DNA from 4 places in the Massilia paldalensis genome. Region 1 is predicted to be linked to each of the others. Evidence: predicted binding sites of a transcription regulator. Region 1 holds the regulator's gene; each other region holds the start of a gene.

What was found. Region 1 encodes sigma-54, which starts transcription at its own class of promoters, with help from an activator protein. Its sites were predicted from a motif close to TGGCANGNAANCTGCTTT; they were not measured.
Region 2: a site for sigma-54 is predicted at 2,894-2,911, ahead of ACI1V7_RS23045 (urease accessory protein UreD). Genes of this name have one in related genera too.
Region 3: a site for sigma-54 is predicted at 1,737-1,754, ahead of ACI1V7_RS06245 (circularly permuted type 2 ATP-grasp protein). Genes of this name have one in related genera too.
Region 4: a site for sigma-54 is predicted at 1,349-1,366, ahead of ACI1V7_RS01615 (PEP-CTERM sorting domain-containing protein). Genes of this name have one in related genera too.

The regions. Positions count from the first base shown of each region.
Region 1 is NZ_JBJCIU010000003.1:833,049-837,616, reverse strand. Features, by position in the region: gene ACI1V7_RS18465 (enoyl-CoA hydratase/isomerase family protein) at 1-734, opposite strand, end outside; gene hpf (ribosome hibernation-promoting factor, HPF/YfiA family) at 879-1,241, opposite strand; gene ACI1V7_RS18455 (RNA polymerase factor sigma-54) at 1,360-2,844, opposite strand; gene lptB (LPS export ABC transporter ATP-binding protein) at 2,847-3,641, opposite strand; gene lptA (lipopolysaccharide transport periplasmic protein LptA) at 3,641-4,246, opposite strand; gene lptC (LPS export ABC transporter periplasmic protein LptC) at 4,270-4,568, opposite strand, start outside.
Region 2 is NZ_JBJCIU010000005.1:72,148-76,715, forward strand. Features, by position in the region: gene ureC (urease subunit alpha) at 1-857, opposite strand, end outside; gene ACI1V7_RS23030 (urease subunit beta) at 857-1,177, opposite strand; gene ACI1V7_RS23035 (GNAT family N-acetyltransferase) at 1,174-1,704, opposite strand; gene ACI1V7_RS23040 (urease subunit gamma) at 1,728-2,030, opposite strand; gene ACI1V7_RS23045 (urease accessory protein UreD) at 2,045-2,884, opposite strand; gene ACI1V7_RS23050 (hypothetical protein) at 3,271-3,477, opposite strand; gene ACI1V7_RS23055 (SulP family inorganic anion transporter) at 3,540-4,568, opposite strand, start outside.
Region 3 is NZ_JBJCIU010000001.1:1,412,527-1,417,094, forward strand. Features, by position in the region: gene ACI1V7_RS06240 (alpha-E domain-containing protein) at 1-295, opposite strand, end outside; gene ACI1V7_RS06245 (circularly permuted type 2 ATP-grasp protein) at 295-1,707, opposite strand; gene ACI1V7_RS06250 (DNA-binding protein) at 1,924-2,574, opposite strand; gene ACI1V7_RS06255 (alpha/beta hydrolase) at 2,680-3,669, shown strand; gene ACI1V7_RS06260 (VOC family protein) at 3,761-4,168, shown strand; gene ACI1V7_RS06265 (hypothetical protein) at 4,362-4,568, shown strand, end outside.
Region 4 is NZ_JBJCIU010000001.1:363,073-367,640, forward strand. Features, by position in the region: gene mutS (DNA mismatch repair protein MutS) at 1-386, opposite strand, end outside; gene ACI1V7_RS01605 (hypothetical protein) at 508-711, opposite strand; gene ACI1V7_RS01610 (hypothetical protein) at 785-1,198, opposite strand; gene ACI1V7_RS01615 (PEP-CTERM sorting domain-containing protein) at 1,400-2,125, shown strand; gene cphA (cyanophycin synthetase) at 2,265-4,568, opposite strand, start outside.

The sequences.
Region 1 (4,568 bases):
TCCGCGCCAAAATGCGCATCGATGCGTTCGCGCTGCGCCTGCAGTTCGCTGGCGCCCGCCCCATCCGCGAACGGCGCGGCGAAGGCGCGGATCGCGTCGGCCAGCGCCGCGCCCGGCGTGGCCTCGACGAGCGCGAGCAGTTCGCCCATGCGCTCGCCCGGCACGAACAGGTCGGCCAGGCCCAGGTAGAGGCCATCGGCGGCGCCGACGGTGGCGCCGGTCAGGCCCAGGTAGTGGCCCAGGCGGCCCGGCGCGTGCGACAGGAAGTGGCTGCCGCCCACGTCCGGGAACAGGCCGATGTTCACCTCGGGCATGGCCATCTTCGTCCGTTCCGTCACGATGCGCAGGCCGCAGCCGGGACCGCCCTGGGCGATACCCATGCCGCCGCCCATCACGACGCCGTCCATCAGCGCGACGTAGGGCTTCGGATAGAAGTGGATCAGGTGGTTGAGCGCGTATTCCTCGGTGAAGAAATCCTCGAGCAGCGCGCTGCCGCCCATCGGCGTCGCGCGGCCGACCTCGTGGAAGAACCGGATGTCGCCGCCGGCGCACAGCGCCTTCTCGCTGCTGCTGCGGATGACGACGGCGTGGACGGAGGCATCGTCGCGCCAGGCCTGCAGGGCCTGCGCCAGCGCGCGCACCATGTCGAGCGACAGCGAGTTCAGGGCTTTGGGGCGGTCCAGCGTGATGATGCCGGTGCCATTGGCGACGCGGGTCAGTACGTATTCGGTCATGTGTCTCGTTATTCGACTAATCAGACCCTTATTCTAGCGGCAGGGTGGACGGCTTGCCGCCCGCCCTGCGCGCCACGCCATGCGCGCGCCCGTCAAAGCAAAAAGGGCGCCGATGCGCCCTTTGTTCACGTTGCCGTTATGGAATCAAGCCGTGGCCGGCTCGGCGTCGTCGCCCGCGTCGGGCAGGCGTTTCGGTGACGTGTGCGTGAAGTCCTGCATCATCTGCTTGTACTTCAAGACCTGGCGGTCGAGCCGGTCCATCAACATGTCGATCGCGGCATACAAGTCGTGCGCGGCACTGGCGACATGGAGGATCTTGCCGGCGACGCGCAAGTTGATCTCCGCCTTCTGGCGTTTGGCCTTCTCGGTGAGGTTGTCGATGCAGAGGATGACGTGGGTATCGATCACTTGATCGAAATGGCGGGTAATGCGTTCGAGCTTGTTCTGTACGTACTCTCGGATGGCCGGGGTAACATCGAGGTGATGTCCGCTGATGGTGAGATTCATACACACTCCTTTGAAGAGGCGCTGCCACAACCACGCGCGCATCCGCGCTTCATGCGCAGGTGGCAACGTTTTGACACGAACTGGCCGCAAGGACTCGTCCAACGACGACAAGTACTTGCTACAAGGATTTGCGGAGGCTGACGGGCGGGATCTTCAAGGCTTCTCGGTACTTGGCGACGGTGCGCCGCGCGATGACCATTCCCTGCTCCCCCAACATGTCCGCGATCTTGCTGTCGGATAAAGGGTTCTTGGGGTCTTCTGCTCCTGTGAGTTGCACGATGAGAGCCCGGATTGCCGTCGAGGATGCTTCTCCTCCCGCCTCGGTGGCAACATGGCTCCCGAAGAAATACTTCAACTCGAACATGCCGTGCGGGGTCAGCATGTATTTCTGAGTTGTGACTCGAGAAATTGTGCTCTCGTGTAGACCTAGTGTATCAGCTATCTCGCGCAAAACAAGGGGCCGCATGGCAACGGCGCCATGGGAGAAAAAATTGCGCTGGCGCTCGACGATGGCCTGGGCCACGCGCAGGATCGTGTCGAAGCGCTGGCGCATGTTCTTGATGAGCCACTTCGCTTCCTGCAGCTGCGCATTCAGTTGCGTCTCGGACTTGCCGCCCTTGAGGGCCTGCGCATACAGGCTGTTCACGCGCAGGCGCGGCATGACCTCGGGATTCAATTGCACGCTCCAGCCATCCTTGGCGCGGCGCACGATCACGTCCGGCACGACGAAGTCGGAGACGTCCGATGCGAACGCGGCGCCCGGATGCGGGTTGCACTGGCGGATCACGCTCTGCGCCTCGCGCAGGTCTTCGTCGTCGCAGTCGAGCGCCTTCTTGAGCTTGTTGAATTCGCGCTGGGCGAACCAGGTCAGGTATTTTTCGACGATGGTCAGCGCCATGCGGCGCGTCACCAGGGGCACGTTCGGCATGCGCCGGATCTGCAGCGCCAGGCACTCGGCCGCGCTGCGCGCGCCCACGCCGGCAGGCTCCAGGCTCTGCACGAGGGAGAGCGCCGTGCGCAGCTCGTCGAAATCGATCTCCAGCTCTTCCGGCAGGCGCGCGTGGATGTCGTCCAGCGATTCTTCCAGGTAGCCGTTGTCGTCCAGCGCATCGACCACCAGCTCGACCAGCGCGCAGTCGCGCGGCGCGCAGCACGACAGGCGCACCTGCTCCATCAGGTGCTCGCGCAGCGTGACGGGACTGGCTTCCAGCTGCGGGCGGCCATCCTCGTCGTCGGCGCCGCTGCCGCTGTTGCCGCTGCGGCCCTCGCCCCAGTCGGCATCGCCGTCGCCGCCGTGCGCATCGTCGCTGCCGCCGCCCTCGCCTTCACCTTCGCTGCCGGCGGCCTTGTTTTCCTCGCCGCTGCCCTGCTGCGCGGGGGCCTCGGCCGGCGCCGGCGCGCTGTTGATGGCGCCGTCGGCCAGCAGGCGCACGGAACGGTCGAGCGGATCGTCGAGCCGTTCCAGCAGCGGGTTGTCGCTCAGGACCTGCTCGATCTCCTGGTGCAGCTCCAGCGTGGACAACTGCAGCAGGCGGATCGATTGCTGCAGCTGCGGCGTGAGCGCAAGGTGCTGTGAAGTCTTGAGTTGCAGCGTCTGTTTCATACCTACATTCGGAAGTGTTCACCCAGATAGACGCGGCGTACGGATTCGTTGGCGATGATGTCGTCGGGGCGGCCGGATGCGAGCACTGCGCCCTGGTTGATGATGTAGGCGCGGTCGCAGATGCCGAGCGTCTCGCGCACGTTGTGGTCGGTGATCAGCACGCCGATCCCGCGCTCCTTCAGGAAGCGCACGATGCGCTGGATCTCGATCACGGCGATCGGGTCGACGCCGGCGAACGGCTCGTCCAGCAGCACGAAGCGCGGGTTGGTCGCCAGCGCGCGCGCGATCTCCACGCGGCGGCGCTCGCCGCCGGACAGCGACAGCGCCGGGCTCTCGCGCAGCTTCTCGATCTGCAGCTCGCTCAGCAGCTCGTCGAGGCGCTCGGCGATGCGCTGCTTGCTCAGCGCCTTGCCGTTCTCGCGCTGCAGTTCCAGCACGGCGCGGATGTTTTCCTCGACCGTCAGCTTGCGGAACACCGACGCTTCCTGCGGCAGGTACGACAGGCCCAGCAGCGCGCGGCGGTGGATCGGCAGGCTCGAGACGTCGTCGCCGTTGATGTCGATGGTGCCGGCATCGGACGGCACCAGGCCCACGATCATGTAGAACGAGGTCGTCTTGCCCGCGCCGTTGGGCCCCAGCAGGCCGACCACTTCGCCGCAGGCGACCTGCAGCGACACGTCGCGCACGACGAGGCGCTTGCCGTAGCTCTTCTGCAGGCCCTTGACGACGAGGGTGCTGCCGCCGGCGCCGGTACTGCTATTGCCGGCGACGGCCGCGTTTTCCGTGCTCGTCTCCATCACTTCTTCTCCGTGGCCGGGACATTCGCCGCGGGCGCTGCGGCCGGCGTGGCGGCGGCGGGCGCCGCGGCTGCCTGGTTACGGCGCGGCGCCAGCGTGATGCTGCCGCGGCCCTTGCCCTGCACGTCGGCGCCGCTCGGATCGTTGCGGCCCACCAGCACTTCCCTGCGGCTGTCGTACGAGATGAACGGGCTATCCATTTCCTGCGTGACCTTCTTGCCTTCGAGCTGGCGGATCTCGGCCTTGGAGAACAGCTTGATCAGGTCGGCGCGCTCGTCGTATTCGATGCGCTGGGCCTGGCCCTCGGCCCACAGGTCGGGGCCGCCGTCGCGCTTCTGGCGGAAGGTGGCCACCTTGCCCGCCGCGGCGGTCAGGATGAAGGTGCGGTAGCCGTCCGGCGCTTCCTTGACCTCGGCGCGGTCCGACTTCAGCACCATGGTGCCGCGCGTGATGACGACGTCGCCGGTGGCGACATAGTTCTGCGTGACCTGGTCGACGTGGGCGTCCTTGTAGTCGATCGTGATCGGCTTGAGCGCGTCCGCCTTCTCGGCCGAGGCGGCCAGCGGCACCAGCAGGCAGATGGCGGCGGCGAGTAGTTTGTTCATGGTTGTCCTCAGGTGAATGGGCTTCAGCGCGGCTGGCGCGGCGGATAGACGGTGCGTCCCCGGCCGAGCTGGGCCTGCTGGGTCGCGTTGTTGACCGTGGCGCCGATCGAATCGATCGTCGCGCCGCCGAGCGTCATCTTGACCGGCTTGTCGGTCTTCGCGATCTCTTCGTCCGGCAGGAACGTCATCGCCGTGGTCTGGATGTGCAGCGGCTGGCCGGTGCCGCTGGCCGGGCGCCGGATGTCGACGTTGCCGGTCAGGTCGATCTGGTTCTGGTTCTGGTTCACGAGCGCGTGGTCGGCCGTGATCGTCATCGGCGGCT
Region 2 (4,568 bases), on a different contig from region 1:
GCGATGATGTCCGGCGCGTGGCCGCCGCCCGCCCCTTCCGTGTGGAAGGTGTGGATGGTGCGGTCCTTGAACGCGGCGACGGTCGACTCCAGGAAGCCCGCCTCGTTCAGCGTGTCCGAGTGCAGCGCCACCTGGATGTCCATGCGCTCGGCCACGGACAGACAGTTGTCGATGGCGGCCGGCGTGCTGCCCCAGTCCTCGTGCAGCTTCAGGCCCACGGCGCCCGCCTCGATCTGTTCTTCGAGCGGCCTCGCCTGGCTGACGTTGCCCTTGCCGAAGAAGCCCAGGTTCATCGGAAAGGCATCGGCCGCCATCAGCATCGCGTGGATGTGCCAGGCGCCCGGCGTGCAGGTGGTGGCCGCCGTGCCGACCGCCGGCCCCGTGCCGCCGCCCAGCATCGTCGTGATGCCGGACATGAGCGCCTCGTCGATTTGCTGCGGACAGATGAAGTGGATGTGGGTGTCGATGCCGCCCGCCGTCACGATCATCCCTTCGCCGGCGATGATCTCGGTGGCGCCGCCGATGGGCAGGGTCACGCCCGGCTGGATGTCCGGATTGCCGGCCTTGCCGATACCGGCGATGAGGCCGTCCTTGATGCCGATGTCGGCCTTGACGATGCCCCAGTGCTCGATGATGACGGCGTTCGTGATGACGGTGTCCATGACGCCGGCGCGCGGCAGCTGCGACTGGCCCATGCCGTCGCGGATCACCTTGCCGCCGCCGAACTTCACTTCCTCGCCGTAGACCGCGTGGTCACGCTCGATCTCGATCACGAGCTCGGTGTCGGCGAGGCGGATGCGGTCCCCCTTCGTCGGGCCGTACATGTCGGCATAGGCCTGGCGCGAGATGGTGGCCATCAGTCTCCTCCCTGCGGCAGGCTGCCGTTGACGCGGCCCTGGAAGCCGTGCACGACGCGTTTGCCGCCCAGGCCGACGAGCTCCACGGTGCGGCGCTGGCCCGGCTCGAAGCGCACGGCGGTGCCGGCCGCGATGTTCAGGCGCATGCCCAGCGCCAGCGCGCGGTCGAACTGCAAGGCATCGTTGACTTCGTAGAAATGGTAGTGCGAGCCCACCTGCACGGGGCGGTCGCCCGCGTTGGCTACGGTGACGGAGACGGTGGGCCGCCCCGCGTTGATCTCCACGTCCCCCGTTTCCAGCAGATACGCGCCCGGGATCATGCGGCCTCCGGCGCGAACAGCGATTTGTAGTAGATCGCCGTCGGGCGCCAGGCACCGTCCGGCGTGCACGCGTAGTCCGGCAGCTCGCCCGCGCGGGTATAGCCGAAACCCTGGTACAGGTGCTCGGCGCCGGAGCCGGCCTCCGTGTCCAGGAACAGCAGGCCGCGGCGCAGCTCGCGCGCTTCCGCCTCGGCCGCCCGCAGCAGCACGCCGCCGATGCCGCGCCGGCGCACGCGGCTGTGCACCATCATCTTCTGCAGCTCGGCGCGGTGGCGGCCGTTGGCCTTCTGGCACAAGTCCAGCTGCACGGTGCCGACGACCGTGCCGTCGTGGGCGGCGGCCAGCAGCACGCGCGAGCCCTGCGCCACGGCGGCGCGCACGTCAAGCCAGTAGCCGCGCGCGTCGGCCGGATCCAGGCCAGCCAGGAAGCCGACCGAGGCGCCGTTCGACACGGCGTCGAGCAGCAGCGCGGCCAGCTGGTCCTGCACCTCGTCACAGGCCGATGCATCGAGTTTGTGGATTTTCATCGCACCTCCTTCGCGTGGGGCATTCAGGGTATCGGATGGTGGACGGTGACCAGCTTGCTGCCGTCCGGGAAGGTCGCCTCGACCTGGATTTCCGGGATCATCTCCGGCACGCCTTCCATTACGTCGTCGCGCCCGACGATCGTCGTTCCTTCGCTCATCAGTTCCGCCACGCTGCGGCCGTCGCGCGCGCCTTCCATGATGGCGGCCGTGATCAGCGCGACGGCTTCCGGATAGTTCAATTTCAGGCCGCGCGCGCGGCGCCGCTCCGCCAGCAGCGCGGCGGTGAAGATCAGCAGCTTGTCTTTTTCGCGTGGGGTCAGGTCCATGGGCTGGTGTTCCTTCAGGTGTTCCAGATGCGCGGCAGGCACGCGGGCCGGCCGAGGTAATGGGGACGCAGCGCCTGCCACACGCGCCGCATGGCGGCGCGCGCGGCCTCGGCGTCGTCGCCCAGGTGGCGCGCCACGAACACGGACTTCACCTGGCTCAGCGCCAGCAGCGGATCGGCGGCGCGCAGGCCGGCCTGCACGGCCGCGGGCACGGATGCGCCGACGGCGAGGAAGGTGGCGCAGACGGCATGGCCGCCGAGGCCGAAGGGGCTGGCGATGCCGGCCGGCGTCAGGATGCCCTGCTCGCACCACAGCAGGCGGCCGCCCTCGCGGATGCGGGTGCGCTGGCGGATGCGGCCGCGGGAAAAGCGCTCGCCCGACGCGCGGCGGCCGAACACGAGGACTTCGCTGCCGAGATAGCGGGCGCCCGGCGCCAGGTCGACCTCGTGGTCGAGCTCCACGCTGGCGTCGTCGTAGAAGATGGTTTCCTGCGGCAGCCATTCGATGGCGGCGCCGGGGCCCGCCTGCAGCCGCACGTTCTGGCGGGAGACGCGGCCGTTGGCGCGGTACCACTTGGCCGCGCCGGGGCTGGTGGCGAGCACGTGGCAATCGGCGCCCGCATCGATGCCCACGTCAAGCTGGTCGCCGCCGACCACGCCGCCGGGCGGATGCACGACGATCACGTGGCAGGCGTCCGGCCCTTCGGGATACAGCGCCTTCTGCACGCGCAGCGGACCGCGGTGTTCGCGGCGCGCCAGGCGCGTGGCGCCGCCGTTGCGGGCGAAGCCTAACTGCAGGCTGGCCTGCCAGGAAGGCGTCGCGGTGGGAGGATCGGAAAGGCTGCAATCGGGCATATTGATGGATTAGCACGATGCATGCCAAGCCCGAAAGCGGTGCGATATGCCCTCTCATGCGCGCCGGGACGGCATGCACGCACCAAGGGAGACCGAACGCACCATGAAGGTGCGACCGCGAGGCGAAGACGAAAGTCTCAGTGAAGGGAGCGGGAGTGGGAGTAGCTGGAGATGTCATCCATCTCCATTAACGACGTCGTCCCTACGAAGCGACGACGTCCCTACGAAACGACGTCGTCCCTGCGAAGGCAGGGACCCAATCTCTGCAAGCAGCGCTATGACGCCCGCAAGCTTGGGTTCCTGCCTTCGCAGGGACGACGTGTTCGAGCCGCCGAAGCGGCTTGACTGAACCGCATCGCCGCTGGCTGCGGCGATGGGGCGGCGAATCAGCGGCGGCGCTGGTTGCGCATGGGGCGCGCGCTGCGGGTGACCCGGGCCAGCTGCAGTTCGCGCTGGCGGTCGACTTCCGCCTTCCAGACGACGAGTTCGAGCGCCAGGGCCATGGCGATACCGGCCGGCAGGGCGGCGGCGAAACCGAACAGGGTCAGCGCCAGGCTTGCAATCAGGATAACGAGGGTACTCGAACGGGGCATGATGTCACCTTTCTGTCAAAATCCGTTGGATCCATCCTGCCACAGCTGGGTTTTGCTTGCAATCACGTGTTGTAATGTGTGAGCGCGTCCCACGCATTGGCAGTACTGAGAAAGATATGGCCATGGAGCTGTTCTACAAGGGCCGATGTGCGCAAACGGTCCATCACAGGGCCCTTGACCTCGGCAAAATGCAGCTTGACGCCCCGCTGCCCCAACGTATGGTTGAGATCGATCAAACCAAACAGCGCGGACGTGTCGATGGCGTTCACGGCCGACAACACCAGCACGAGGTCGCGCGTGTCGGCATGTGCGGCGAGCTCTTCCTCGATCCTGCCCTTCACGGCCTCGACATTGCCAAAAAATAGCCCGGCATCGACGCGCAGCAGCAACAGTCCCGGCGCCGTCTCCACCGCATAGCGGTCGACGTTGCGGAAGTGTTCCGTGCCGGCGATGCGGCCCAGCAGCGCGATATGGGGACGGCTCTCGCGCCAGATCATGGCACCCAGCGACAGCACCAGGCCCAGCACGACGCCGGCCTCGACGCCGAGCAGCAACACGCCGCCGGCAGTGGCGAGCAGCGCCAGCGCGTCGGCGCGGTCGTAGCGCCAGGACGTGCGCAGCGTATTCCATTCGAGCATGCCCAGCACGGCGACGATGATCGTGGCCGCCAGCACGGGCAACGGCAGCAGCGCCAGCCAGCCGGTCGGCAGCACCAGCGCGCAGGCCAGCAGCGCGGCCGTGATGATGCCGGCCAGCTGGGTGTTGGCGCCGGCGGCGAAGTTGACGGCGGAGCGCGATAGGCTGCCCGTCACGGGGAAGCCGCCGCTCAGCGCGCTGCCAATGTTGGCGGCGCCCAGCGCCACCAGTTCGCGGTCCGTGTGCAGCTTCTCCGCGCGCTTGACGGCCAGCGTCTGGGCGCCCGACATGGCGATCAGGAAGCTCATGAAGCCGATCAGGAGGGCCGGTTTCAGCAGCTGCTGCCAGTGCTCGCCGGAGACCATGGTGTTCAGGTGCGGCAGGCCGGCCGGCACGTGGCCGATCGTGCGCATGCCGCCGGCGTCCAGGTGCAGCAGTGCGACGAGCAGGACGCT
Region 3 (4,568 bases), on a different contig from region 1:
CGGCGCGGGCGTTCTCGCGCGCCGCCGTGAGGCAGGACACGATCGAGGACGGGTTGCCGCTGTCGTGCACCATGAAGGACAGCACGCTGCGGGCGTCCAGCACCTCGTGGCGGGCGTCGTAGGCGTCGCGCAGTTCGGAAATGCTCAGCATGGCGCGCCAGGCCTGTTCGGTGTCGTGCTGCGACTGCGGCAGCATCGAGGTCTGCAGCGCCACGTCGAGCATGCGCGCCGTGTTCTCGGCGCGCTCGGTGTAGCGCGCCATCCAGTACAAGTGGTCCGCGGTGCGGCTCAGCATCATGCCTCCAGAATCCAGGTGTCCTTGGTGCCGCCGCCCTGCGACGAGTTCACCACCAGCGAGCCTTCCTGCAGCGCCACGCGCGTCAGGCCGCCCGGCACCATCGAGATGGTCTTGCCGGACAGGACGAAGGGCCGCAGGTCGATGTGGCGCGGCGCGATGCCGCTGTCCACATAGGTCGGGCAGGCCGACAGGGCCAGCGTGGGCTGGGCGATGTAGCCGTCCGGCCTGGCCACGAGCCGCCGGCGGAAATCCTCGATCTGCGCCTGCGTCGACGCGGGGCCGATCAGCATGCCGTAGCCGCCGGCGCCGTGCACTTCCTTGACCACCAGCTGGCCCAGGTTGGCCAGCACGTAGGACAGCTCGTCCGGCTTGCGGCACTGCCAGGTCGGCACGTTGTTCAGCAGCGGTTCCTCCGACAGGTAGAAGCGGATCATGTCCGGCACGTAGGGGTAGATCGACTTGTCGTCGGCCACGCCGGTGCCGATGGCGTTGGCCAGCGTCACGCGGCCGGCGCGGTACACGGACAGCAGGCCCGGCACGCCCAGCGAGGAATCGGAGCGGAACGCGAGCGGATCGAGGAAGTCGTCGTCGAGGCGGCGGTAGATGACGTCGACGCGCTGGGGGCCGCGGATCGTGCGCATCCAGACGGCGTTGTCGTTCACGTACAGGTCCTTGCCCTCGACCAGCTCGACGCCCATCTGCTGGGCCAGGAAGGCGTGCTCGAAGTAGGCGGAGTTGTACATCCCCGGCGTCATGACGACGATCGTGGGGTCGAGCACGCCCGTCGGCGCGACCGAGCGCAGGTTCTCCAGCAGCATGTCGGGATAGTGCTCGACCGGCGCGACGCGGTGGCGCGCGAACAGTTCGGGGAACAGCCGCATCATCATCTTGCGGTCTTCCAGCATGTAGGACACGCCGGAAGGCACGCGCAGGTTGTCTTCCAGGACGTAGAACTCGCCCGCTCCGGCGCGCACGATGTCGACGCCGGCGATGTGGGCATAGATGTCGGAGGCGACGGCGATGCCCTGCATCTCGGGCCGGTACTGGGCGTTCTGGTAGATCTGGCGGGCCGGGATGATGCCGGCATTGATGATGTTCTGCTCGTGGTAGATGTCGTGCACGAACATGTTCAGCGCCTTGACGCGCTGGGCCAGGCCGGCCTGCAGCGCCGTCCACTCGTGCGCGGGGATGATGCGCGGGATCGTGTCGAAGGGGATCAGGCGCTCGGTGCCGGCGCCGTCGCCGTACACGGCGAAGGTGATGCCGACGCGGCGAAAGGTGAGGTCCGCCTCCGCGCGCTTGCGTTCGATGCGCTCGCGCGGCTGCTGCTGCAGCCAGCTGTCGAATTCCCGGTAGTGGTCGCGCACCGGGCCGGCGCCGTCCATCATCTCGTTGTAGAAGTCCCTCATGGCTTGTCCTTGGTTCGATACATGGCGATGTATCAAGAACCGTGCCAGAGGGAATGGGGGTGGCTTGCCCCTTATTGGTGCACGTTCCGGCGCGGACAGGAAGAACAGCCGCTTGCCCTGGACAACGTCGTCCCTGCGCAGGCAGGGATCCAGGCTCGTCAAGCGCAGTCGCTGCGCAAGCGACATGAGGCCCCTGCCTGCGCAGGGGCGACGGCGTCAGCGCTTGCGTGCCGCCTGCAGCTGCGCGCGCAGGTCGGCGTTTTCCGCCTCCAGCGCCGTGCGCGCCGTCGTGGCGCCCACCAGTTCCATCTCGGCGGCCAGGCGGCGGTCCGATTCGGCGGCCTGGGCGGCAACGTTGCGCTCGATCTCGGCGCGCAGGGCCGTCAGTTGCGCCTCCTTGCCGTCGATCGCCAGCTGGTCCTTGGCCTTGCTGACCAGCGCATCCATCGCGACCTGGCGCGCGTTGCGCAGCTCGGCGTTGAGGCGCTCGATGGCCTCGTCGCGGTCGGCCAGCTCGGCGCGCAGGGCTTCGCGTTCCGCTTCCAGCGCGTCGCCGGCGGCCAGCAGGGCGTCGCGGTCGGCGTCGGACTGGGCGAGTGCTTCGCGTTCGGCGGCGCCGGCGTCGTGCGCGAACTGGCGCGCCCACGCGGCCAGGTCGGCGACGAGCGATTCCGGCAGCGTGGCCGGCGGGACCTCGGCCGGCTTGCTATTGCTGGCACGCCACGCTGCCAGGTGCTTGTAGACGGCGTTCGGCGACCCGTTGCCCACGAAGGCACGCACCGCCTCGAGCGTCACCGGCTGGCCGCCGTCCTGCAGGCCCGCGGCCGCTGCGGCAACCTCGTCGTAGGTGATGTCCTGGTCTGCCATGTCGTTCGTCCGTTACGGTAGTTGAAGTGGCGCATATGATACGCGACGCGGGTGCGGTTGCGACAGTGTGCGCCGGCCTCGACTGCGGCTCGTTACACTAATGACATGAACGTCCTCCACCGCCCATCCGCCGCCGGCTTGCCCGTCGATGCCGCCACATTGGCCGAAGCGCGCGCCTTCAACCGCAAGCTCGCCTATGCGCCGCGCTTCCGCCTGACCAACGACTTCGTGTTGCGGCTGGGACAGGGCCTGCTGCGCCTGTCGCAGATCGGTGCCGACCGCAAGCTGGCGCGCCGCCGGCTGGCCGTGCGCGAGACGGAGGCCGTCGCGGACGGCTTGCGCGTTCCCGTCCGCATCCTGCGTCCGCCGGCCACGCCGCGCGCCGTCGTGCTGGACGTGCACGGCGGCGGCTGGGTGATCGGCAATGCGCGCATGGACGACGACCGCAACGCCGCGCTGGCGCTGGAGTGCCAGGCGCTGGTCGTCTCGGTCGACTACCGCCTGGCCACCGACGCGGCGATGCGCGACATCATGGACGATTGCCTGGCCGCCGCGCGCTGGACGCTGGACGGAGGCCTGGAAGAGGGCGGCGACCTGCCCGTGTTCCTCGTCGGGGAGTCGGCCGGCGGGCACCTGGCCGCGGCCACGCTGCTGCGCCTGAAGGCCTGGCCGGCGCTGTTCGCGCGGGTCAAGGGCGCGGTGCTGTTCTACGGCGTGTACGACCTGGCCGGCACGCCAAGCGTCCGCGCTGCCGGGCCGGAAACGCTGCTGCTGGACGGACCCGGCATGGTGCCCGACATGGCGCACCTGACGCGCGACGTCGACGACGCCGGCCGCCGCGCGCCGCCGCTGTCCCCGCTGTACGGCGACCTGGCCGGCATGCCGCCGGCGCTGATGTTCGGCGGCGAACTCGATCCGCTGCGCGACGACACGCGCGAAATGGCCGCCCGCTGGGCCGAGGCGGCGGAGGTCGAGATGCACCTGCTGCCGGAAGCCCCGCACGGCTTCATCCAGTTCCCCACCCGCATGGCGCAGCTGGCGCTGGCGCGGGCACGGCAGTGGATCTGCGAGCGTATCGACGGACGGACCGGCTAGCGCCAGCGATTCGCCCGTACCACGCAGGCTGCGATCATGGCGGCCTTCGTGGCGGCCTTCGATCTCGAGGGGCGCCGTGCCCCGTCATTCCATGCTCCATCACCTGTCACTCGGCGTGCGCGACCTCGGCGTCGCCACTGCCTCCTACGACGCCGTGCTAGGCGCGCTGGGCTATCGCCGCGTGTTCGACGACGACGATGCCGTCGGCTACGGCATCGAGGACGGCGAAGACCTGCTGTGCCTGAAGCTGCGCCCCGCGGCGGCCCCGCCCGGCGCCGGCTTCCACCTGGCATTCGCGGCACCGCGGCGCGCGGCGGTGGACCTGTTCCACGCGGCAGGACTGCAGGCCGGCGGACAGGACAACGGGGCGCCGGGCCTGTGCGAGGACGATGGTCCCACGTACTATGCGGCGTTCCTGGTCGACCCCGACGGCCACCCCATCGAAGCCGTATGCAAGGCGCCGGACGGCCGGCATGAAGCGGATGCACATGCCGCCTGAGCGTGCCTCCCCGCGCGGCGCCGACGGGAAAGTGTCGAAATTGTCGTAAAGACACGACAGAACCGCCGATAAAGGGGGACTATCGATTCCATGCAGAAATGGAATTTGACGAAACCGCTAAATGGCGGCATTATTGTTCCGTACAGAAACAAGACACGCCGCCGACCCTGGCGGGCAACCTGACGGATACCATATGACGACCATTCGCACCGCTGTTCTGGCCCTGCTGCTCGGCGCAGGCTCCCTGGGATCGGCTTTCGCCGCCGACGCGGGCCACGCGGCCGGCCAGCCGGTGCCGAAGCTCGCGTCGCCCGCCGCCGTCGCGCATGGCGATGCGGAGTTGCGCGCCGAGATGGACGAGCGCCTCGATCCCCGCGCGATCGCCGTGATCGCGTTGGGC
Region 4 (4,568 bases), on a different contig from region 1:
AGCGTGCCCGGCGTGACGACGCGCACGACCTTGCGCTCCACGGGACCTTTCGACAGGGCCGGATCGCCGATCTGCTCGCAGATCGCGCACGACTCGCCCAGCTTGACGAGCTTGGCCAGGTAGGGATCCAGCGAGTGGAACGGCACGCCCGCCATCTTGATCGGATTGCCGCCCGAGGCGCCGCGTGCCGTCAGCGTGATGCCCAGGATGCGCGAGGCCTTTTCCGCGTCTTCGTAGAACAGCTCGTAGAAGTCGCCCATGCGGTAGAAGACGAGCATGGTGGGATAGTCGGCCTTGATGCGCAGGTATTGCTGCATCATGGGCGTGTGCTTTTCGGTCGCGAGGCGTTTCGCCGCGTCGGCACTGATTTCGCGTGGGACGTTCATGTGGTCGATTCGAGTAGGCAAGGAAGAAAGGTCTTGCCAGGGCCGCCATTTTACCGCGATCGATGGCCGGCGGGCAGCCCGGCCGTATCGATCAGCGCCACACGAACGCGGTGCGGTGCGGCTATTCCCGCCGCCGTTGCGGCGAGGCCACCAGCCGCACCGCCATCATCATGTCGATATTGTGGCGCGCCAGCGCATGTGCCGCCGCCTTGGGGCCGGGCGTGCGCAGCACGGCGTCGATCGTCGCGGCCGTCTCGCGGTCGACGCGCCGTTCGCCCAGGGCCCGCTGGGGCACGCCGTGATCCGGTATATACAAGAATGTCATGCGTTTCCTCCATGGTTTAAGAGGAAATCTTCCTGCATTTGTTTGTTCGATTAATTAAAAAATCTCAAGCGCATCATGACAGTCGGGCATGGTTGAGGATGAGCCAGGCGACGGTAATCACCACCATCCCCGTCAGCGTCACGCACGACCAGGTAAAGAACCACGCCGACAGCAGGCCCGCCTGCAGCACTTTCTCGAACAGCACGCCCAGCGCGAAATCGAAGGCGGTCAGGAAGGACCAGCGGCGCAGGTAGACGGGCAGGTAGCGGCTCATCTTGCGGTTGTGCTGGCGGGCAGCGTGGCGCTCGATGCGATCGCGGGCGGCGCTGACGTCGCGGAACAGCCAGTCGAAGAAGAGGAACCGGTACAGCAGGCGCCGGAACGGCATCTCCGAGGCCGGATCGTCGGAAGGGGGCTGCGTGTGCTGGTCGAGGGTCATGGTCGCACCGTTGTCGGATGGGATGCTGGCGGCGCCGCGGCTCTGCATGGGTGGCGCGATTCTCCATACTATGTCAGAACGCGGGGCAGCCACGTTCGCTGCCTAACGTAGCGACCGGCCGTCCGCCATGTCGACGTAATTTACAGTTCGATGCGGAAAGTTTCCCTACTCCTTTGATTTGTTTTGATTTTTCTTCACTGGCACGATGTTTGCAATCAAGGTTATTGCAAATAATACAAGGAGCAGGGAATGACTATGACACGTATCAGGACTGCCGTCGCAGCATTGATAGCGGGCCTCGGCTTCAATGCTCAGGCGGCGGTCCTCGGGACCGATGCCGGCTATGCCTTCGTCGATGGCGACACGGCGACGCGCATCCTGTCCATCGGTCAGCACGGCACCGTCAGCGACGTCAACTTCACCGTCACCTTCGCCAAGTGCGACGACCCGGGCGTCCAGGGCGGCACGCAGTGCGTCAGCAATACGGGCTCGTTCGACGACGAGATCTTTTTCACCCTGACTTCGCCGACGGGCATCATCATCGACCTGGTGCGGCCGGGCACCTACAACAACACGGGTAACGGTACCGGCGTCATCTCCGTGATGTTCGACGACGAGGCCACGATGACGGTCGGCGACCGGGCGGTCAACGACGGCAATGGGACACAAGGGTCGTTCAAGCCCGTCGACCTGCTCAGCGCCTTCGACGGCATCGACATGTTCGGCGACTGGATCCTGACCATCGGCGACACGGGCTTCGGCGATCCGCTCGAGTATTTCAGCTCGGTACTGGAGATCAATGGACCGGGCAATGGTCCGGGGCCGGGTCCCGACCCGGACGATCCGGACGATCCGACGGATCCGACCGACCCGACCGATCCGGGCACGGAGCCGAATCCGGTGCCGGAACCGGGGTCGCTGGCCTTGCTGGGGTTGGGGCTGGCGGGAGTGGGGGTGGCGCGACGCCGTCGCTGATCGCGCCAGCAGCCCATCAACAAACGTCGTCCCTGCGCAGGCAGAGACCCAATCTTGCAAGCGTCTCGATAACGCAAGCAGAACTTGGGTCCCTGCCTGCGCAGGGACGACGGTTTTGAGGGGCTGGTAACCTCTGTGCTTACGCTTCGGCCACGCGCTTGGCGATGTGCGCCAGCGCCTCGTCGACCTGGTCGATCAGGATCAGGGACAAATCGCCCGGCTGCAGTCGCGCCAGCGCCTTGTCGATGGCGACGAACTCGCCCTTGATCTCGTCGATGTGGGTCGTGCGGGTGGCATCGGCCAGGCCCTGGCGCAGCAGCGCGACGACTTCGCCTTCGGTGCGGCCGCGCTGGCACTGGTCTTCGTACAGCAGCACGTCGTCGAAGGCGCGGCCCAGGATGCGGGTCTGGTCGCGGATGTCCTCGTCGCGGCGGTCGCCGGCGCCGGAGATCACCACCGAGCGGCGCTTGGCCGGCATCGATTCGACGGCGTTCACGAGGGCCTGGATCGCGTCCGGGTTGTGGCCGTAGTCGGCGATCACGGTGGCGCCCTTGTAGTCGAACACGTTGAAGCGGCCCGGCGCGTTGTCGCTCTCGCCCACGAAGGTCTTCAGGCCCAGGCGGATCGCATCCCACGAAATGCCCGTGGCCCAGGCTGCGGCCACGGCGGCCAGCGTGTTCTCGACCTGGAAGCCGACCACGCCGCCGCGGGTGATGGGCACTTCCGTCAGCGCCACGCGCTCCTCGAACGTGCCCTGCACGGCCACCAGGTAGCCGTTGTCGACGTAGACGATGCGGCGGCCGGCGGCGCGGTGCTTCTGCATCAGCGGCAGCGAGCAGTCCTTGGCGAAGTAGGTGACGTCACCGCGGGTGTTTTCGGCCATCGCGGCCACGATCGGGTCGGCCGCGTTCAGCACGGCCATGCCGCCCGGCGCCACGTTCTGCACGATCACGCGCTTCAGGACCGCCAGGTCTTCCAGCGTCGTGATGTAGTTCAGGCCCAGGTGGTCGCCGGCGCCGATGTTCGTCACCACGGCGACCTGGCAGCGGTCGAAGGCGAGGCCTTCGCGCAGCATGCCGCCGCGCGCCGTCTCGAACACGGCGGCGTCGACGTCCGGGTGCATCAGCACGTTGCGGGCGCTGCGCGGACCGCTGCAGTCGCCGCTGTCGATGCGGCGGCCCTGGATGTAGACGCCATCCGTATTCGTCATGCCGGTGCGCAGGCCGGAGCTGGCCAGCAGGTGCGCGATCAGGCGCACGGTCGTGGTCTTGCCGTTGGTGCCCGTCACGGCGACGACCGGGATGCGGCCGTCGTCGCCCGGACCGTACAGCGTGTCCATGATCGCTTCGCCGACGGCGCGGCCCTTGCCGAACGATGGCGAGATGTGCATGCGCAGGCCCGGCGCGGCGTTCACCTCGACGATGCCGCCATGCTGTTCCTCGATCGGTTTCAGGACGCTGTCGCACACCAGGTCGACGCCGCAGATGTCCAGGCCGACCATGTGGGCGGCGGCGATGCAGCGCGCCGCCACGTCCGGGTGGACGTCATCCGTCACGTCGGTGGCCGAGCCGCCCGTGGACAGGTTGGCGTTGTTGCGCAGCGTGACGCGCTGGCCCTTCGCGGGCACCGATTCCGCGTCCAGGCCCTGCTTCGTCAGGGCGGCGAGGGCGATGTCGTCGAAGCGGATCTTGGTCAACGCCGTGCCGTGGCCGCTGCCGCGGCGCGGGTCCTTGTTGACCTCCTCGACCAGCTGGCGCACCGTGTGCTTGCCGTCGCCGACCACGTGCGGCGGATCGCGGCGCGCGGCGGCGATCAGCTTGTTGCCGATGACGAGCAGGCGGTAGTCGTGGCCCGGCAGGTATTTTTCGACCATGATGTCTTCGCGGAACTCGGAAGCGGCGGCAAAGCCAGCGTCCAGCTGTTCGCGCGTGGTGACGTTGACGGTCACGCCCTTGCCCTGGTTGCCGTCCTTCGGCTTGATCACGACGGGCAGGCCGACTTCGAGCGCGGCGGCCCAGGCGTCGTCCGGATCGGACACGGAGCGGCCCAGCGGCACCGGCACGCCGGCCGCGTGCAGCAGCTTCTTGGTCAGTTCCTTGTCCTGGGCGATCGATTCGGCGATGGCGCCGGTGGCGTCGATCTCGGCGGCCTGGATGCGGCGCTGGCGGCTGCCCCAGCCAAATTGCACCATGCTGCCTTCGGTCAGGCGGCGGAACGGGATGCCGCGCGCGACGGCGGCCTGCACGATGGAGCCCGTGGAGGGGCCCAGGCGCACGTCCTCGTCGAGGTCGCGCAGTTGCGTCAGCGCCGCCTCGAGGTCGAACGGCTGGTCCTCGCGCGCCGCGATGCACAGCTGCTCGGCCAGCTTCAGGGCCAGGCGGCCCACGTCTTCCTCGGAGTATTCGACGACGACCTGGTAGATGCCCGGCTCCACGGTGGCCGT